Regions from separate parts of the Micromonospora sediminicola genome, predicted to be linked through region 1. Evidence: riboswitches for the same ligand, from Rfam matches in the RefSeq annotation. Region 1 holds a riboswitch; each other region holds the start of a gene.
The links. Region 1 has a riboswitch for cyclic di-AMP ahead of GA0070622_RS10160 (coiled-coil domain-containing protein). Riboswitches for the same ligand answer to the same signal wherever they lie in the genome.
Positions count from the first base shown of each region.

Region 2: it holds a riboswitch for cyclic di-AMP, as region 1 does, so the genes downstream of both, GA0070622_RS23215 (C39 family peptidase) here and GA0070622_RS10160 (coiled-coil domain-containing protein) in region 1, are expected to answer to the same signal.
Region 3: it holds a riboswitch for cyclic di-AMP, as region 1 does, so the genes downstream of both, GA0070622_RS01815 (C40 family peptidase) here and GA0070622_RS10160 (coiled-coil domain-containing protein) in region 1, are expected to answer to the same signal.
Region 4: it holds a riboswitch for cyclic di-AMP, as region 1 does, so the genes downstream of both, GA0070622_RS17355 (LysM peptidoglycan-binding domain-containing protein) here and GA0070622_RS10160 (coiled-coil domain-containing protein) in region 1, are expected to answer to the same signal.

Region 1 is NZ_FLRH01000003.1:2,018,081-2,022,619, reverse strand. Features, by position in the region: gene GA0070622_RS10170 (HelD family protein) at 1-988, shown strand, start outside; gene GA0070622_RS10165 (cation diffusion facilitator family transporter) at 1,065-1,979, shown strand; cyclic di-AMP (ydaO/yuaA leader) riboswitch at 2,124-2,254, shown strand; gene GA0070622_RS10160 (coiled-coil domain-containing protein) at 2,259-3,335, shown strand; gene GA0070622_RS10155 (hypothetical protein) at 3,415-3,915, shown strand; gene GA0070622_RS10150 (SRPBCC family protein) at 3,917-4,429, opposite strand; gene GA0070622_RS10145 (STAS domain-containing protein) at 4,473-4,539, opposite strand, start outside.
Region 2 is NZ_FLRH01000004.1:395,224-399,762, reverse strand. Features, by position in the region: gene GA0070622_RS23230 (acyltransferase family protein) at 1-808, shown strand, start outside; gene GA0070622_RS33505 (hypothetical protein) at 889-1,248, shown strand; gene GA0070622_RS23220 (hypothetical protein) at 1,398-2,162, shown strand; cyclic di-AMP (ydaO/yuaA leader) riboswitch at 2,469-2,608, shown strand; gene GA0070622_RS23215 (C39 family peptidase) at 2,805-3,656, shown strand; gene GA0070622_RS23210 (hypothetical protein) at 3,718-4,269, opposite strand.
Region 3 is NZ_FLRH01000003.1:282,695-287,233, forward strand. Features, by position in the region: gene dcd (dCTP deaminase) at 1-335, shown strand, start outside; gene GA0070622_RS01815 (C40 family peptidase) at 408-1,442, opposite strand; cyclic di-AMP (ydaO/yuaA leader) riboswitch at 1,456-1,593, opposite strand; gene GA0070622_RS01820 (N-acetylmuramoyl-L-alanine amidase) at 1,814-3,847, shown strand; gene GA0070622_RS01825 (C40 family peptidase) at 3,915-4,539, opposite strand, start outside.
Region 4 is NZ_FLRH01000003.1:3,640,840-3,645,378, forward strand. Features, by position in the region: gene GA0070622_RS17350 (LLM class flavin-dependent oxidoreductase) at 1-1,463, opposite strand, end outside; cyclic di-AMP (ydaO/yuaA leader) riboswitch at 1,718-1,844, shown strand; gene GA0070622_RS17355 (LysM peptidoglycan-binding domain-containing protein) at 1,849-2,472, shown strand; gene GA0070622_RS17360 (YbaB/EbfC family nucleoid-associated protein) at 2,644-3,093, shown strand; gene GA0070622_RS17365 (M4 family metallopeptidase) at 3,160-4,539, opposite strand, start outside.

The DNA of each region.
Region 1 (4,539 bases):
GCGGCCGGAGTTCCGGGAGTTCCTCAAGGCCTGGTGGCCCCGGTTGCACCCGCGTCACGTGCTGGGGTGGCTCGCCCGCCCGGACCGGCTGCGCCGCTACGCCGGCGGGATCCTCTCCTCGGCCGAGATCCGGTTGCTCACCGAGGCGTACCGGACGCTGGACGCCGACGGGTCGACCGTCGCCGACATCGCGCTGCTGGACGAGCTGGACGCGTTGCTCGGCACTCCGGTGCGGCGGGCGAAGCCGAAGCGGGACCCGTACCAGCTGGCCGGCGGCGTGCGCGAGCTGAGCACGTACGCCGACCGGCAGCGCGCCGCCCGGGCGGCGGCCCGGGAGCGTCCGGCGGACTACCGCGACTACGCCCACGTGGTGGTGGACGAGTCGCAGGACGTCTCGCCGATGCAGTGGCGGATGATCGGGCGCCGGGGCCGGCTGGCGTCCTGGACGGTGGTCGGCGACCCGGCGCAGACCGCCTGGACCGGCGACCCGCAGGAGCTGGACCGGGCCCGCGACCAGGCGCTGGGGCGTCGCCGCCGGCACCGCTACGAGCTGACCACCAACTACCGCAACTCGGCGGAGATCTTCGCGGTGGCGGCGGCGGAGATCCGCCGGCTGTATCCGGACCTGACGCTGCCCGACGCGGTGCGTTCCACCGGCGTGTCGCCGGTCGAGCGCACGGTGCCCGCCGCCGAGCTGCCGGCGAGCACGGTCGAGGCGGCCCGGATCCTGCTGGGCGAGGTGGAGGGCACCGTCGGCGTGATCACGCCGGTGCCGCGCCGGGACGAGGTGGCCGGCTGGCTGGACGGCCTCGGCGCCGGCCGGCTCCAGGTGGTGACCAGCCTGCAGGCCAAGGGCATGGAGTACGACGGCGTGGTGCTGGTCGCGCCGAGCGAGATCCGGGCCGACCCCGGCTCGGGGGTGCGCACGCTCTACGTCGCGTTGTCCCGGGCCACCCAACGCCTCACCACGCTCGACCCGACCGGGTGATCCACCCTCACTTGCACACATAGCGATGTGAACATACATTGGGCCTGGCCAGGGTGCGGGAGGGAAGGGTGTGTGCGTGGGCGCAGGTCATGACCACAGCGGTGCGGTGACCAACGCGGCGCACCGCCACCGGGGCCGGCTCTGGGCGGCGTTCGCGCTGCTCACCGCCCTCATGCTGGTCGAGGCGGTGGCCGCCTTCGCGACCGGTTCGCTCGCGCTGCTCTCCGACGCCGGGCACATGTTCACCGACGTGCTCGGCATCGGCATGGCGCTGGCCGCGATCACCGCCACCCGGCGCGCCACCACCGATCCGCAGCGCACATTCGGCCTCTACCGGCTGGAGGTCCTCGCGGCGCTGGCGAACGCGGTGCTGCTCGGCGCGGTCGCGGTCTACGTCCTGGTCGAGGCGGTACGCCGGTTCGGTGACCCGCCGCAGGTGCTGGCCGGCCCGATGCTCGTGGTGGCGGTGCTCGGCCTGCTCGCCAACGTCGGCGCCTTCGCGCTGCTGCGCTCCGGGGCGCAGGAGAGCATCAACCTGCGCGGCGCGTACCTGGAGGTGCTCGGCGACCTGCTCGGCTCGCTCGGGGTGATCGGCGCCGCGCTGGTCATCGCGGTCACCGACTGGTGGTGGGCCGACCCGTTGGTGGCCGTGGCGATCGGTCTGTTCATCCTGCCCCGCACCTGGCGGCTCGGCCGGGCGGCGGTGCGCATCCTGGTGCAGGCCGCGCCGGAACACCTCCAGGTGACCGCGGTGCACGACCGGCTGGCCGCCGTGCCGGGCGTGGCGGAGGTGCACGACCTGCACGTGTGGACGCTGACCTCGGGCATGGAGGTGGCCTCGGCGCACCTGACCACCGCTCCCGGCGCCGAGGTCGCCACCGTGCTGGCCGCCGCCCGGGCCGCCCTGCACGAGGACTTCTCGATCGATCACGCCACGTTGCAGATCGAACCCGGAGCGTCGGCCGGAGCGTGCGGCCCGACCGAGTGGTAATTAGGGCAAACTTAAATCTAGGCCGCTATTGTGGCGTAATGCCGGCTTTGCCGGGTTCACCGGCTCCGGGCGACGGAGCCGGCCCCGGGCAACGCCGGTAGGCTCGGTCGCGGCCACACCGCGGGCGCCACCCCGGCGCCGGTGGAGCGGCCGTCGCCTAATCGCCCGCAGGGCGAGCCGGGGAACCACGTACGTGGGGTGCATCCGCGTCAGCGGTAGGGATCTTCCGTCCCGAACCCGTCAGCTAACCCGGTCGGCGGTTGACGGAAGGACATGTGAATGCCCCCAGTGGCACCTGTACGACGGACGGCCGCCCGGATGGCGGCCCTGCTCGTCGCGATGCTGGCCCTCGGCGTCGTGACCGCGCCGGCCTCCCCCGCCTCGGCGGCGTGGTCGGCCTCCCCCACCGGCCTGCGCGCCGCCGCCCCCGGCGGTGACGACGAGGGCGGCACCCCGGAACTGCGCGCCCAGCTCGACGCGGCCAGCAAGGGCTGGCTGGAGGCCAAGGCCGCGCTGAGCCGGTCGGTGGCCCGGCAGAAGCAGCTCACCGAGCGACTCGACGCGGTCGGCGCCGAGCTGGCCGTACGCGACGCCAAGGTCGGCGAGATCGCCGAGGTGGCGTACCGCACCGGCCGGATGGGCACCGCCGCGGCCCTGCTCGGCAGCAGCAGCCCGGAGGGCTTCATGGACCGGGCGGCCGCGCTGGAGCAGGTCGCCGCGCACGAGGACCGGACGCTGCGCGACCTGATCACCACCCGGGACGAGGCGACCCGGACCCGCGCCGCGCTCGACGGCGAGATCCGGGAGCAGCGCAAGCAGGTCACGGTGATGGCCAAGCGCAAGCAGCAGGCCGAGCGGGCGCTGGAGGTGGCGAACGACCGGCCGTCCGCCGGCAGCGGCGGCGTCCGGGGCACCTCGACGGCGAACGCGACGCCGGCCAAGCGCAACTCCGACGGCTCCTGGCCGGCGGAGTCGTGCAGCGTCAACGACCCGACGCCGGCCGACGGCTGCATCACCCCGCGCACCCTGCACGCGCTCAACCAGGCCAAGGCGGCCGGCTTCACCCGGTACGTCTCCTGCCACCGGCCCAGCGGCTCCGGCGAGCACCCGAAGGGACGCGCCTGCGACTTCGCCGCCCAGAAGGACGGCTTCGGCGGGGTGGCCAGCGGCGGCGACCGGACGTACGGCAACAACCTGGCCGCGTACTTCGTGCGCAACGCCGACCCGCTCGCCGTGCTCTACGTGATCTGGTTCAAGCAGATCTGGCTGCCCAGCAGCGGCTGGAAGTCGTACAGCGGCGGCAACGGCGACCCGTCCAGCGACCACACCAACCACGTACACCTGTCGGTCTACTGAGCACTACGCTCCCCGACGTACTCCGGGAGTCGTCGCGCGGCCCACGACGTGGGCCGCGCGACGGCCGACGATCGGTGGCATGAGACGACTCTCCCCCGCCGGACGCAAGGCGCTGCTCACCGCGCACCTGGTCACCTCGCTCGGCTGGCTCGGCGCCGACCTGGGGCTGCTCGCGCTGGGCGTGGCCGGGCTGCGCGGCGCCGACCCGGAGGTCGTCTACCCCGCGGCGGCGTTGCTGGTCACCTGGCTGTTCGCGCCGCTGAGCGTCGCGGTCTGGCTGATCGGGGTGGCCAGCGCGCTGCTCACCCCGTGGGGGCTGCTGCGGTGGCGGTGGGTGCTGGTGAAGTTCGCGCTCACCACCGTGATGCTCGGGCTGGTGCTGCTCCTGCTGACGCCCCGGGTCCGGCACCTCGGCGCGCTGGCCGGCGCGGCCGACGCGCACCTGCGGATCGACCTGGTGGTGCCGCCCGCCGTCTCCACCACACTGCTGCTCGTGGCCACCGTGCTGTCCACCTGGAAGCCGTGGGGGCGGCTGCGCCCGCCCGCCCGCCGGTCGGTCCCGGCGGGGCGGGCCGGCTGAGTCAGGCCGGCCGGCCCTCCAGGGTCGCGCCCAGACGGGCCGCGAGGCCCAGGTGGGCGGCGCGGGCCTGGCGGAACGCGTAGCCGAACAGCGGGGCCGGCGCGGTGAGGGTGATCTCCACGTCGATCCGCACCACGCCGTCGGGCTCGTCGCGCAGCCGGGTGTGGTTGCGAACCGTCGTCGCCGGCTGCTGCCGGGCCACGGTGACCACCTCGTCCTCGGTGGCGACCAGCACGTCCGCCTGGTAGGTCACCGGGAAGTGCAGGGGGCCCAGCTCCAGCCGGTCGGTGATCGCATAGCTGGCCAGCGCTCCGGGCCGCGACGGCACCTGCCGGACCCGCACGATCAGCGGATGCAGCTCGCCCTGCCGGCTCAGGTCGCCGAGCAGGGCCACCGCGTCCGCCCGGGTGCACCGGGCCTGCACGGTGTAGCTGAAGCTGTCGCTGCTCTGCAACCGATCCCCCTCGCCGTCGTGGGTCGCGACGATCGTCCCGTACCGGAGCCGGGCTGGCAACGGGTCGAAGGTCCCCAGGCCGGAGGGGGATCGAGGGCGGCGCTCAGGCGCCGGGCAGCACCTCGGGGGCGTCGTCGGCGAACCAGGGCTCGGGCGCGCCGAAGAGGCCG
Region 2 (4,539 bases), on a different contig from region 1:
GTGGATCCCGTTCGGCGGCTACTTCTACAGCGTCAACAACGTGAGCTGGTCGCTCTCCTGCGAGCTGGCCTTCTACCTGTGCCTGCCGCTCGCGGTGCCGTGGCTGCGTCGGGCCCGTACCCGGGCGCTGCGGGTCGTGCTGGTCGCCGCGCCGCTGCTCATCCTCGCCCTGTGGCCCGGGCAGCAGTTGGTGCCCGAGGAGCAGCGGTGGTGGTTCACCCAGATCTTCCCGGTCACCCGGTCCTTCGAGTTCTGGATGGGCGCGGCCGCCGCCGAGCTGATGCGCCGCAACCGCTGGCGCGGCCCCGACCTGACCGTGGCCAGCCTGCTCTTCGTCGGCACCTGGGTGGTCGCCGCGTTCTGGGTCCGGGCCGAGTTCTGGGCGGCGCTGCTCGCGGTGGCGTACCTGCTGGTGATCACCGCGGCGGCGCAGGCCGACGTGCGGGGCCGGTGGACCCCCTGGCGGTCCCGCACGATGGTCTGGCTGGGCGAGGTCTCCTTCGCCTTCTACCTGGTCCACGTGCTGGTCATGGTGACCGTGCTGCGGCTCACCGGCGACTGGGGCACCGGGCTGCCCGGGTGGCGGGGCCCGCTCGCGGTGCTCGGCTTCCTGCTGCTCAACCTGGCGCTCGCCGCCGCCCTGCACCGCTGGGTGGAGGTGCCGATGATGCGGCGTCTCGGCCCGCGCCGGCCCCGCCCCACGCCGGCCGCCGCCGCGCCGGCGCGGTCCGTGCCGGCGCCGAGGTCACCCGCCGACGCCGGCGCCCCCACCCCGATCGAGTACGCCGGGCGGCGTGGCCCCGACTGAGGCGCGTCCACCCTGGTCGGTGGTGTCACGACACGCCGACCGAGAGTGCGCGGCGGTGGGATCGGCGGTAATTTGTACCCGTGCTTCCGATCGCGCTCACCTGTCCCGTGTGGTGGGTGGCGCGCTGGGCGGCACGCATGTTGGCCAGCCTGGCCGTGGTCGTCGCCTGCTCGCTCGGCGCTACGACACTGCCCGCCGGGGTCGCCACGGCCGTCCCGACGCCGGCCGGCCCGGCCGTCGGCCTGACGTCGCGTACCCCGACTGACACGCCGGTCGCCGCGCGGCCGGGCCGTGTCGACGTCGCCGAGCGGCCGGCCCCCTCCACCGGCGTCCCGGAGCCCGCGCCCCGGGACGCGGTCGCGCGGCCCGGCCACCGGGAGCCGGTCCCGGCCGGTCGGCACCCGGCGCCGGTCGGCCCCCGGGCCCCGCCCGCCCGCTGACCGCACGGGCGGTCCCCGGCCCGTCCCCGCACCCACCGAACCTCACCCCGCACCCGCCTCGGCGGCCCGGCGGCGCCCGTTCCGCGGCCGCGCCCCGCCCCGACCGGCGTGCGACCTTCCCGCCACGTCTTCTCCGTGAGGTGCCGACCATGTCGCAGACCGTTCTCTACCACTTCCTCACCGCCGTCCCCGAGGCCGCCGCGATCTGGTCGGCCCTGCTCGTGTCCGCCTTCGGCCTGCTCGCCGTGCTCGTCGCCCGCCCCGACCGCGACGGCGCGGCGGACCTCGAACCCGATCCGGTCGACGCGGAGGCGCTGCACCGGGCGGACCTCGCCCGCTACGCCGACGAGGTGGCGGTGGCCGCCGCCGGAGCCGCCCAGACCGCCCGCCGGCGACGCGAGCGGTGGCTGGCCGTCCAGGACGAGGCGGAGCGGGCCTGGGTGGCCTTCGACGAGGCGGAGGCGGCCGCCCGCCGCCTGGCCGGCGCCGCCGCGCTGCCCGCGCCGCGCACGCCACACACCCCGTCCGAGTACGCGGCGCGGGAGCGCTGGCTGCACCACGCCGCCATGGCGGCGCACTGGCGGGGCGACCTGACCGCCCGGCAGCTCGCGGACGTGCTGGCCCACCGCAACGGGTGGGACCCGCGTCGCCATCCGGCTGAGCAGGAGATCGTGCTGGCCCGGACGATCCGTGACGGCCGACGGGCGGCCTGGGAGGCGGCCGCCGAGCGGGAGCGACAGGCCTGGCGGGACGCGGAGCTCGCCGCCGACGCGGCGCGGACGCTGGCCGCCGAGACCTACGCGGCGGCCGCCGCGGTGCGGCCGTCGCCCGCCCCCCGCGTCGCGTCGGCCAGCCGAGTCCCGGTGCCCACCGTCGTCCGCGGCGCCCGCTGGCGGCCGGCCCGGGTCGGCTGAGTGGCGTCTCCGCCGAATCGTTACCCGAATGCGGTGAGCCCGCTCACGTGCGGCCCGGAAACGGGCGCTCGGCGCACAACCGGTCAGCGGACCCGACAATTGCGGGGCGTCGGCCGGTCGAATGCCCGCTTTTCGCCTTCCGATGCCGGCTCGAACCCTTGCCCCCATTGAGTGAAGTCAGTAACCGGCTGTTCCGATATCCGTAGTCGCGGACGATGTTTACGCAGGTGGGAGCGCTTGGCTTGAGGCGTACCCACCGGTAGTGTCGGCGCGTCCGGTGCGGTTTTCGATCGCAGACGGCGACGCCGCACCGACCCGCCTAATCGTGCATACGAACCGGGGACCCACAGCAACACCGGGGTGAATCCGCGAGCCACGGCCCGCGGTAGGGCGTACTTCCCGCCCGAATCCGTCAGCTAACCCGGTCGGCGGCCACGGAAGGAGTTCCATTCCTCGTGCGAACCACCCCCCGATCGTCCCCCCACCTCCACGGCCCGGTGGTGCCGGCGCTCGCCTGACGGCGACGCCCACCCGACCCCCCGTGTGCGCCCGGCTGTCCGGGTGCCCCGTCCCGCGGCCGTCCCGCCCCGTCGAACGCGCGTGAAGTCCTCCGCGCGGGGGCCGGCGTGTGCCGCTCACGCCCTGGAGGAACCCGTGAAGCACCACCTGAAGCGTCAGCTGCGGCGTCTCGCCACCGAGCGCCCGTACCAGATCATCGCCGGTTCGGCCGCCGCCCTCGTGTTGGCCGGCGGCACCGGTGTCGCCCTCGCCGCCACCGACGACACCGCGTCCCGGTCGGAGAACACCGTCGCGGTCGCCGAACTCGGCTCCCGCCTCGGCGAGGCCGCCAGCCGCGGTGAGGCCCGCATCGCCGTCCCCTCGCCGAGCGCCTCACCCAGCGCCGCACCCACCGCCTCGCCCTCGGCGAAGCCGGCGGCCAAGGCCACCACCGACCCGGACACCAAGCCGAAGCCCAAGCCGAAGCCGCCGGCGAGCAAGGTGCTCGACTACGACTACCAGGCGCAGACCACCTACTACTACTGCGGCCCGGCCGCGGTGCGCAACGCGCTCAGCGCCAACGGCATCGAGCGGAGCCAGGACACGCTCGCCGTCGCCCTCGGCACCACCGAGATGGGCACCAACTCGGCCGAGGACACCACGCGCGTGCTCAACCAGCAGGTCAAGGGCAACCCGTACCGGACCCGCATGATCCCGGGCGCGGCCACCCCGGCCCAGATGGACCGGCTCCAGGCCGACGTGGTCACGGCGGTCAGCAACGGCCGCGCGGTCGTCGCCAACGTCGCCGGCGACGCCACCGACACCAACGGCGGCTGGCACTCGTTCCCGGGCGGTCACTACATCGCGGTGGTCGGCTACAAGAACGACGGCCGGACCGTCCGGATCGCCGACTCGGCTGACCCGTCGCTGCCCTCGTACTGGGTCACCACCATCGATCTGGCGAACTGGATGGCGACGCGCGGCTACTCCGCCTGACGCCTTTTACGACGCGCGAAAGGCCGGCACCCTGTTGGGGGTGCCGGCCTTCGCGTGGGTCTTACTTGGTCCAGTGCTGGTTCACGATGTCGGTGGCCTGCTTCTCCCACTGGGCGTAGGCGTCGGGGTAGGCGGAGACCTGGACGGTCTGGGCGGCGTCGGTCAGGGGCATCTTGTCCCAGCCGTCGACCTGCTTCAGGCCCTTGAGGAAGGCCAGGGTGGAGTACTCGGGGTCGGTGATCTGCTCCGGCGTGCCCCAACCGGAGGAGGGGCGCTGCTGGAACAGGCCCAGCGAGTCGTGGTCATTCTTGTCGCCGAGGTGCCCGAGGTTCTCCAGCTTCGACTCCTGCAGGGCGGTGGCGATCGAGATGACCGCGGCCCGCTCGGGCAGGCCGGCCTTCTTCGTGGCGGCGATGATCGCCTTGGCGTTGGCGGTCTGCTCGTCGTTCAGGGTGATGCGGGACTGCTCACCCTGCACGGACGCGACCGCGACGGGCTTGGCGGCGGCGTGGGCGGGGGTGTCGGCGTGGGCGGCGACCGGACCGGCGAACACGCCACCGGTGAAGGCCAGACCAGCGATACCCAGGATGCTCTTGCGCAGGATCGTGTTCATGAGAGGGCTCCATTCGGGGGTCAACACACCGGGGGGGTGTGGGCACCGTCAGGCGCTCGAAAAGTCTTGAAGGGATCCGGCACGCTCGTGGAGCCGGGGGGCCAGCTCACGGGGCCGGGGATGTCCGGCTGGCTCGCGGAGCGGGGGGCCTCGTCGCGGCGCCGGGATGATGTGTAACGACCGTCCGCCCACCGTCATTCCCGTGGGCGGGGCGGCGGCTCGGGGGCTCGCTGCCTGCTCGGTCGTTCACCCGTCTACAACGCCGCCGAC
Region 3 (4,539 bases), 1.7 Mb from region 1:
CCTCCACGCTGGAGGTGATCTCGCTGGGCGACCAGCTCGCCGGGCGACTGGAGGGCAAGTCCAGCCTGGGCCGGCTCGGCCTGCTGACCCACTCCACCGCCGGCTTCATCGACCCGGGCTTCTCCGGCCACGTCACGCTGGAGCTGTCCAACGTGGCGAACCTGCCGATCACGCTCTGGCCGGGAATGAAGATCGGTCAGCTCTGCATCTTCCGGCTCTCCTCGCCGGCCGAGCACCCGTACGGCTCGGCCGTCTACGGATCGCGTTACCAGGGCCAGCGCGGCCCGACGCCGAGCCGGTCCTGGCAGAGCTGGCGCACCTGGCCGACCCGCTGACGCCGAACGCCTCTTGTTAAGAGGGGCCCCCTCCTATGCAGAATGCGTTAAGAGGGGGCCCTTCCTTACACCTCAGGCGGGGCGGCCGTAGCTGTTGATGTCGCCGTCGTCGACGCGCTTCATGGTGATCGGCTTGCCGGACTGGGAGGCGTGCACCACCCAGCCGTCGCCCACGTACATGCCCACGTGGTGCAGGTCGCCGTAGTAGAAGACCAGGTCACCGGCGCGCAGCTCGGACCGGCTGACCCGCTTCGTCACGTCGTGCTGCTGCCGCGCGTTGTGCGGCAGCGAGACCCCGCCCTTGGCCCAGGCGGCCATGGTCAGGCCGGAGCAGTCGAAGTGGTCCGGGCCGGCGGCCCCCCAGACGTAGATCTTGCCGATCTGGGCGCAGGCGAACTTGACCGCAGCCCCGGCCGGGCCGCCGGGGTAGCCGGCGGGGCACGGCGCCGGGCGCAGCGGGCCGCCGCCACCCTTGCCGTACACCTTCAGCCGCAGCTTCTCTAGCTTGGCGATCTCGGTGTCGATCTGCTTCTTCTTCGTCGCGAGCTGCGCCTCGGTGCGGCTCAGGTCGGCGACCATCTGGTCCAGCGGCCGCTTCTTGGCGGCCAGCTCGTCGCGCAATTCGGCGACGGCACGCACCTGCTCCTGCTGGTGGTGTGCGAAGCGGTCGAGCAGCTCCAGGCCGCTGACCAGGTCGCCCGGCGAGCGGCTGCCCAGCAGGGCGTTGACGGTGGAGAGGTTGTCGCCCTTGTACGCGTCGGCGGCGAGCCCGCCGACCTGGCCCAACGCCGCGTCCACCCGGGCCTGCAGCGGGGCGATCTGCCGGCCGAGCGCGTCGGCCTGCTTGCGCCGCACCGCGAGCTGCTCGCGTACGGCGTTGACCTGCTCGATGACCGGTTCGAGCTTGTTCCAGTCGCGGTCGATCTGGGCCTCGATCTCGGCGACCGAGGGTTCGGCGTGGGCCGCCGTGGCGCCGCCGGTCAGAACGACGGCGGTGCCGACCAGGGCGGCGAGGGCGGTGGTGAAGCGGGACCAGCGGGAACGCGGCGCGACGAGGGACCGGTCGACCGACCGGTTCGACGACGGCCGCGGGGCATGGAGTGCCACCGGGCGTCCGTACTCCTTCTTCCTGACCGCCTACCGGGTTAGCTGACGGATTCGGACGGGAAGGGAGCCGCCCTACCGCAGCTCCGCTGCGGATTCACCCCAGGTACCTGGTTCCCCGGCTCGCCCGTGGGCGACTCGGCGGTGCCGGACCGTCACCGACCGGGTTGGACGGTGAGACTGGCGGCCGACGATTCACCAGAGTAGGAGCCGTCGTTATCGATCCGCAACTCGGGACGCCGTGACACTCCGTACCGACACCTGGGTGAAGTTTTCTTTCATTAAGGATTACCTGCTGGAAAGGTATTGACCCTCGCGGGTGTGCGGAGTGAGGGTGGGGACGCAGTGACCCCCATCCCTGTCCAGGAGGTTCGATGCACCTCTCCACCCCACCGTCGGGCGGACGGATACTGCTGGCCGCCGCCGTGGCGACCGCCACCGCGCTGGCCGTCACCGGCCCGGTGACCGCCGCGCCGGAGACGGCCGGACCCGCCACCGACCGGCAACGGCAGTACGCCGCCGCGGCCACCGAGTACGGCGTGCCGCAGAACGTGCTGCTCGGCGTCTCCTACCTCGAGTCCCGCTGGGACACCCACCCCGGCCAACCCAGCACCAGCGGCGGCTACGGCCCGATGCACCTGACCGACGCGGCACACGTCCTCGCCACCCCGGGCAGCGCCCACGTCGACGAGGACGAGGACCCGCGCGGCGACGACTCCCGCCCGCTCACCCTCGACCCGGCCACCGCCGCCGCGCCGGCACGGGAGACCCCGCTGCCCCGCGCCTCGCTGCAGACGATCGACACCGCCGCGACGCTCACCGGGCTCGACGCGCAGACGCTGCGCACCGACCCGGCGGCGAACATCCGCGGTGGCGCGGCGCTGCTCGCGTCGTACCAGAAGGCACTGGGCGGGCCGGTCGGCGCCGGCACCGACGCGGCGGCCTGGTACGGCGCGGTGGCCCGCTACTCCGGCGCGGACACCGCCGACGCGGCGGCGGCCTTCGCCGACGAGGTCTACGACCAGCTCGGCCAGGGCGCGACCCGGACCACCGACGACGGGCAGCGGGTCACGCTGGCCGCCACCGCCGCCCGGCCGGACCGGTCCCGGCTGGCCCGGCTCGGCCTGCGCCACGCCCAGCGGCCGGACGGCCTGGAGTGCCCGGTCCGGCTGGCCTGTGAGTGGATCCCCGCCCCGTACGAGCAGCTCAGCGCCGACCCGGGCGACTACGGCAACCACGACCTGGGCAACCGGCCGAAGCAGCAGAAGATCGAATACATCGTCATCCACGACACCGAGGGCTACTTCGGCCCCAGCGTCGACCTGGTGAAGCGGGCCGACTACCTGGGCTGGCACTACACGCTGCGCTCGGTGGACGGCTACGTCGCCCAGCACATCAAGGCCAAGGACGTCGGCTGGCACGCCGGCAACTGGTACGTCAACGCCAAGTCCATCGGTCTGGAGCACGAGGGCTTCGCCGGTCAGGGCACCTGGTACACCGAGGCGATGTACCGGGCCTCGGCCAAGCTGGTCCGCCACCTCGCGCTGAAGTTCGGCATCCCGCTGGACCGGCAGCACATCATCGGGCACGACAACGTGCCGGGCACCACCGCCGGCACCGTGAAGGGCATGCACTGGGACCCGGGCCCCTACTGGGACTGGTCGCACTACTTCGACCTGATGAAGGCGCCGTTCCGGAGCACCGGCACGGCCCGCACCGGGCTGGTCACCATCGACCCGGACTTCGCCACCAACCGGCCGGCGTTCGTCGGCTGCAACCAGCAGCCGCCGGGCGTCCCGACGCCCACCCCGCCGGCCGCGACCTGCCCGTCGCGCGGCTCCTCCGCGGTGGTCCTGCGGACCGCGCCGAGCGTGGACGCCCCGCTGGTCAACGACCTCGGGCTGCGCCCGGACGGCACGCCGGACACGATGTACATCTCCGACCACGGCGCCCGCGCCTCCGCCGGCCAGACGTACGCGGTGGCCGGCCGGCAGGGCGACTGGACGGCGATCTGGTACCTCGGCCAGAAGGCGTGGTTCCTCAACCCGGCGTCGGCGCCGACCGCGAAGTGGGCCACCGGCTTCGTGGTGACCCCGCGGCCCGGCAGGGCCACGATCCCGGTGTACGGCCGCGCCTACCCGGAGCAGGCCGCCTACCCGGACACCATCCCCTACCAGACCATCTCGCCGTTGCAGTACACGCTCGCGGCGGGCCAGCGGTACGCGGTCGGCGGGGTGCTGCCCGGCGAGTACTACCGCGCGGTCTCGTTCGACGGCTCGGCGCCGGGTGACCGGACCGTGGTGCGCGGCGAGAACCGCTACGTGCAGGTCCAGTTCGGTCACCGGATCATGTACGTGAACCTCGACGACGTGCTGGTCCTGCCGTCGCCGATCGGCGCGCCGCGGTAACGGCCCACCGACACGGGAAGGCCCCCGGTCCAGCTGGACCGGGGGCCTTCCCGTCGGAGCGAACGGGTCAGTACGGCCGGCGGTAACCCGCGACCGGCATGTACTGCAGCTTGCCCACCTGGACCGGTTTGCCGGTGCGCGGCGCGTGCACCATCAGACCGTTGCCCAGGTAGATCCCGACATGATGCAGGTCGCTGAAGAAGAAGACCAGGTCACCGGGGCGTGCCTCGCTCGCCGAGATCTTCCGGCCCTCGTTCCACTGCGCGCCGGTGAAGTGCGTCAGCGAGATGCCCGCCGCCTTGTACGCGTACTGCGTCAGGCCGGAGCAGTCGAACGAGTTCGGCCCGGTGGCCCCCCACACGTACGGGTCACCGACCTGGGCGCATGCCGTCTTGATCGCGGTACGCGCGGCGCTGCTCACCACACCGTCGATCGACGGGCAGCCCTCCGGGCGGATCGAGGTCACCGGCAGCATCGCGGTCAGCCGCTTGATCTCGGAGTCGATCTGCTTCTTCTGCGCCGCCAGCTTGTTCTTGCGCTCGATCTCGGTGGCGATCAGCGCGTCCAGCTTCTGCTTCTGCGCGTTGTACTTGTCGCGGGCCGCGAGCACACCGGCGATCTGCTTGCGCTGGTCGTCGGCGATGCGGTCGAGCATCACCAGCTGCTCGGCCAGGGTGCCCGGCTTGGTGCTC
Region 4 (4,539 bases), 1.6 Mb from region 1:
GCCGCCTCCTGGAGCCCGGTGAAGTCACCCGGTCGGCTGATCAGCTCCACCAGCGCCCGGTCGACACCCTCCACCACGCCGTGGATCACCACGTGCTCCTCCTCCAGCCGGTCCAGCACCGCCGCCAGCCCGGCGTCGGCGCGGCGCAGGTGCGGGAAGACCGAGGCGTCCTCCAGTCCGTGGTGCTGGGTCACCACGGTGCAGTACGCGGCGCAGTACGCGCCCAGCGTCCAGTTGTTCTGCCGCAGGGTCATCTCGTTCAGCGCGGCCCGCGCCCCGCCCGGCGAGACCGCGCCCCGCGTGACCTGTTCCAGCAGGTCCCGCACCTGGGCCAGCTCCCGGCGCAGGTGGTCGTGCACGTCCACCAGATGTTGCCCCGCGGCCTGCGCGTGGGCCGGGTAGACGTGCCCGGCCGGCGCCGGCGGGGCGGTCGGACGGGTCGACTCGTCCCAGAGGCGGCGCGCGCTCAGGCGTACCCCCGGGTCGGGCGTGGGGGTGACCGCGAGGGTGGTCGGAACGCCGCCGGCGGCCTGCTCCCGCGCGACGGCGCGGGCGCCGCTGCCCGACGTGGTGCGCTCGGCCGCGACCAGCTCCCGGACCGCCGGCGCCACCTCCTGGGCGAAGAGCTGGATGGCGCGCGGCTCGTCGCTGCCCAGGACGAAGGTGGTGATGCCGTGCTCCAGGGTGAGCCCGGCCAGGTCCTCCACCCACCGCTGCGGCGGCCCGGCCAGGAACCCCGTGGACGAGCGGGTGAAACTGCCGGTCACGTTGAGCATCCGGCGGATCTCGCCGGGGTCCCGCCCGGCGGCCCGCGCGCCCTCGTCGACCAGCGCGTTGAGTGCGGGCAGCTCGTCGGGCCCGTTCGGCAGGTAGGCCAACGACGGCAGCCAGCCGTCCGCGGCGCGACCGACCAGGCGCAGCATGCGTGGCTTGTACGCGCCCACCCAGATGCCCACCGGATGGGCCGGCGCCGGTCCGCGCTTCGCGCCGACCACCCGGTAGTGCTCCCCGGCGACGCGGATCATCCCGCGTCGGTCGGTGCCCCAGACCTCCCGGATGACCTGGATCGCCTCGTCGAGCGCGTCGACCGCCGCGCCGGGGGAGAGCCGCCGCCCGCCGGCCGCCTCGATCGCGTCCCAGAACGCGCCCGCGCCCAGCCCCAGCTCGACCCGGCCGCCGGTGAGCAGGTCCAGGCTGGCCACGCTGCGGGCGAGCACCACCGGCTGGCGCAGCGGCAGGTTGAGCACGTTGCCGGCCAGTCCGATCCGGTCGGTGGCGGCGGCCACGTACGACATCAGCGTCCACGTGTCCAGGAAACCCGGCTGGTAGGGGTGGTCCTGGAAGGTGACCAGGTCCAGCCCGACCTGCTCGCAGAGCGAGGCGAGGGCCACCACCTGGTCCGGCCGTCCGGCGGTGGGGGTGAGGAAGCCGCCGAAGGCCAGCTCGTGTCCGTGCTCGGTCATCCGTGCCGCTCCTCGTGCGATCTTGCCGGTCCCGCCCACGGTAGCCCGGGGCCGGGACGCCCGGGCGGGGCGTCCGGATCCGGCCCGGACGTCCCGCTACCACGTCGTCGTGTCCCGTGTGCGCGGTCGCCCACGTGGGTGACGAACATCCCAAGAAGTGGGCGATCGCCCGAAATCGTCCCTAGCGTCGGTGGCGTCCGCGGTCGCGGACACCACGGGCCGGTAACGCCTAATCCCGCCGCCGGCCCGGCGGTAACCGAACCTCGGCGGGAGCGGGGGACCCAACGTTCCTCGGTGCACGTCACCTCGGGGTGAAGCCGCCAGCGGCGGCCGGGCTCCTCGGCCCGAACCCGACAGCTCACCTCGTCGGCGTGGAGGAATCCCCATGGCAACTGCATACGCAGCCCGTCGTACCGCCGTCGGCGTGGTCCTGGCCGGCGCCGCGGTCCTGTTCGCTCCGGCCGTCCCGGCCAGCGCCTCCGGCGTCAACTGGGACGCCGTCGCGCGGTGCGAGTCCGGCGGCAACTGGCACATCAACACCGGCAACGGCTACTACGGCGGGCTCCAGTTCTCGCGCGGCACCTGGAACGGCCACGGCGGGAAGAAGTACGCCGCCCGGGCGGACCTGGCCAGCCGGTCGGAGCAGATCGCCGTCGCCGAGCGGGTCCTGGACGGGCAGGGCATCGGCGCCTGGCCGGTCTGCGGCCGCAAGGGCGGATCCGGCTCGTCCCCGAAGAAGGCGGCCGACCGTCCCACGCCGCGGAAGGCGGACCGCCCCGCGCCGAGGAAGGTCACCGACCGGCCCACCACGACGAGGTCCACGGTGGACCGACCGGCCGGGCGGGGCGGCGCCGGCACCTACCGGGTGCGCTCCGGCGACACACTCTCCGGCATCGCCGTCGCGGCGCACGTCGCCGGGGGGTGGCGGGCGCTGCACGAGCGCAACCGCGCCGTCGTCGGCGACGATCCGGGCCTGATCTTCCCGGGTCAGCGACTGCGCCTGCGCTGAGCCGACGAACGCCCGGCCGGGGCTCCGGCCGGGCGTTCGCGGTCGCGCGACACGCCGGGCGCGCGGCGCCCGACCTGCTCGCTTGCGGGCGGGGCCGGCCGGTGACCGCGCTCGGTCGGTGCCGGTTGCTATGGTCACGATGCTCGGCTAAGACGTGAAGAAAGCGCGGATATGACCATCGACCCGTTCTCGGCCGCCGCGAGCCTCGACGAGCTCCTGAGCCGGACGCAGCAGGCGCTCGCGGCGATGCGGTCCCGGGCCGGCGTGCACCCCGACGGCGAGCCGGGCGAGTTGCTCCGGGCCGAGGGCGCCGCGGCCGACGGCCGCGTCCGGGCGGTCGCCGTCCAGGGTGGCCGACTGGACTCGGTCGCCGTCGACCCGGACCTGGCCGGCGAGCCGCTGGAGGTCCTCTGCGGACACGTCGTCGCCGCCGTCAACGCCGCGCTGGCCGAGCTGGACGCCCGGGTCAGCGACTCGGCCCGGGCCGACGCCGACGCCCTGGCGGCCCGCCTCGGCGGCCTGCCCGACCAGGCGGAGCTGTTCAGCCGGGCGATGCACGAGGTGGCCGCGCGGATCCCGCGCGACCGGGGCGCCGCGTCCCGGGCCGGCCGCCCGGCCTGACCGACCTGCCGACGCGACGAAGCGGCCGGCCGCCCGGAGGACGACGACCGGCCGCTCGCCCTACGGTCAGCTCAGGGTGACCGCGGTGTCGTCGACGACGAAGGACGTCTGCAGGGAGCTGTCCTCCACGCCGCTGAACGAGATGGTCGCCGTGGTGCCGGCCAGCGACGAGACGTCGAAGGACCGCTGCACGTAGCCGGTGGCCTTGTTCAGGTTCGAGTAGGTCGCCAGCGTGGTGCTGCCGGCCTTGACGGTGAGCTTGTCGTACGCGGTGGTCGTGGTCGACTCCGCGCTGTCGATGTGCAGCCAGAAGCTCAGCGTCGCGCGGCAGCCGGCCGGAACGGTCACCGACTGGCTCAGGGTGTCGGTGTGCGACGAGCCGTAGCCGTCGAGCCAGGCCTTGTACGAGCCGCCGTGCGCGGCCTGGCCGCTGTCCGTGGTGATGACGCCGGACGAGGCGGTCCAGTTCACGGCGCCCGACTCGAAGCCGGGGTTGGCCAGCTTGTTGCCGGAGCAGCCGCCCGACGGCGGGGTGGTCGTGGTGGTCGGCGTGGGCGTCGGGGTGCCGCCGGCGCACGTCGGGTCACCGGACTGGGCCGGCACGCTGACCGCGTTCCAGGCCGCCTTGACCGTGTCGAACTCGGCGCAGCTGCCCGGGTAGAGGTTCTTCGCCGCCTGCAGCGTCCAGGTGCGGTACTTCAGGTACGACGAGGACGAGGTCTTCAGCAGCATCGCGTTGTACATGATCTTGATGGCCTTCTGGATCCCCAGACCGGTCACGCTGCTGCCGTTGCAGGTCGAACTGGTCGGCTGCCCGTTGGTCGGGCTGCTGCCGTTGGCCAGCAGGTAGAACCAGTGGTTGCCGGGGCCGGCGGAGGCGTGCACCTCGCCGCCCGGGACGCTGCTGGAGTAGCAGTTCGGGTCGCCGAGCGCGGACGGGTTGTACATGTTGCGGATCGGGCCGGAGCCGACCAGATTGATCTTCTCGCCGACCAGGAAGTCCGGCGCGTCGTAGCTGGACGGCTCGTTGGCGAACCACTCGGTGGCCGCGCCGAACGTGTCCGCCACGAACTCCTGGGTGCCGCCGCCGGAGATGCCGCCCGGGGTGTGGTCGTCGATGCCGTGGCCGATCTCGTGCGCCACCACGTCGAGCGAGCCGATCCACTGACCGGCGGTGTTCTTGCCGATCTGCACCTGGGTGCCGTCGTAGTAGGCGTTCTGGTCGTTCAGGCCCACCCGGATCGGCCAGTAGCCGCCGTTGCCGTCGGCGCCGTTGCGGCCCAGCCACTGGCTGAGCATCTTGTGCTCGGTCTGCGCGGCGAAGAGCGCGTCGACGCAGCCGGTCTCCTTGTTGGTGGCGGTGCCGTTGCCCCAGGCGTCGTCGGAGCCGCTGAACGTGGTGTTGTTCGCCGCGTCCTGGCAGCTCAGGTTCGTGACGGTCGGGTC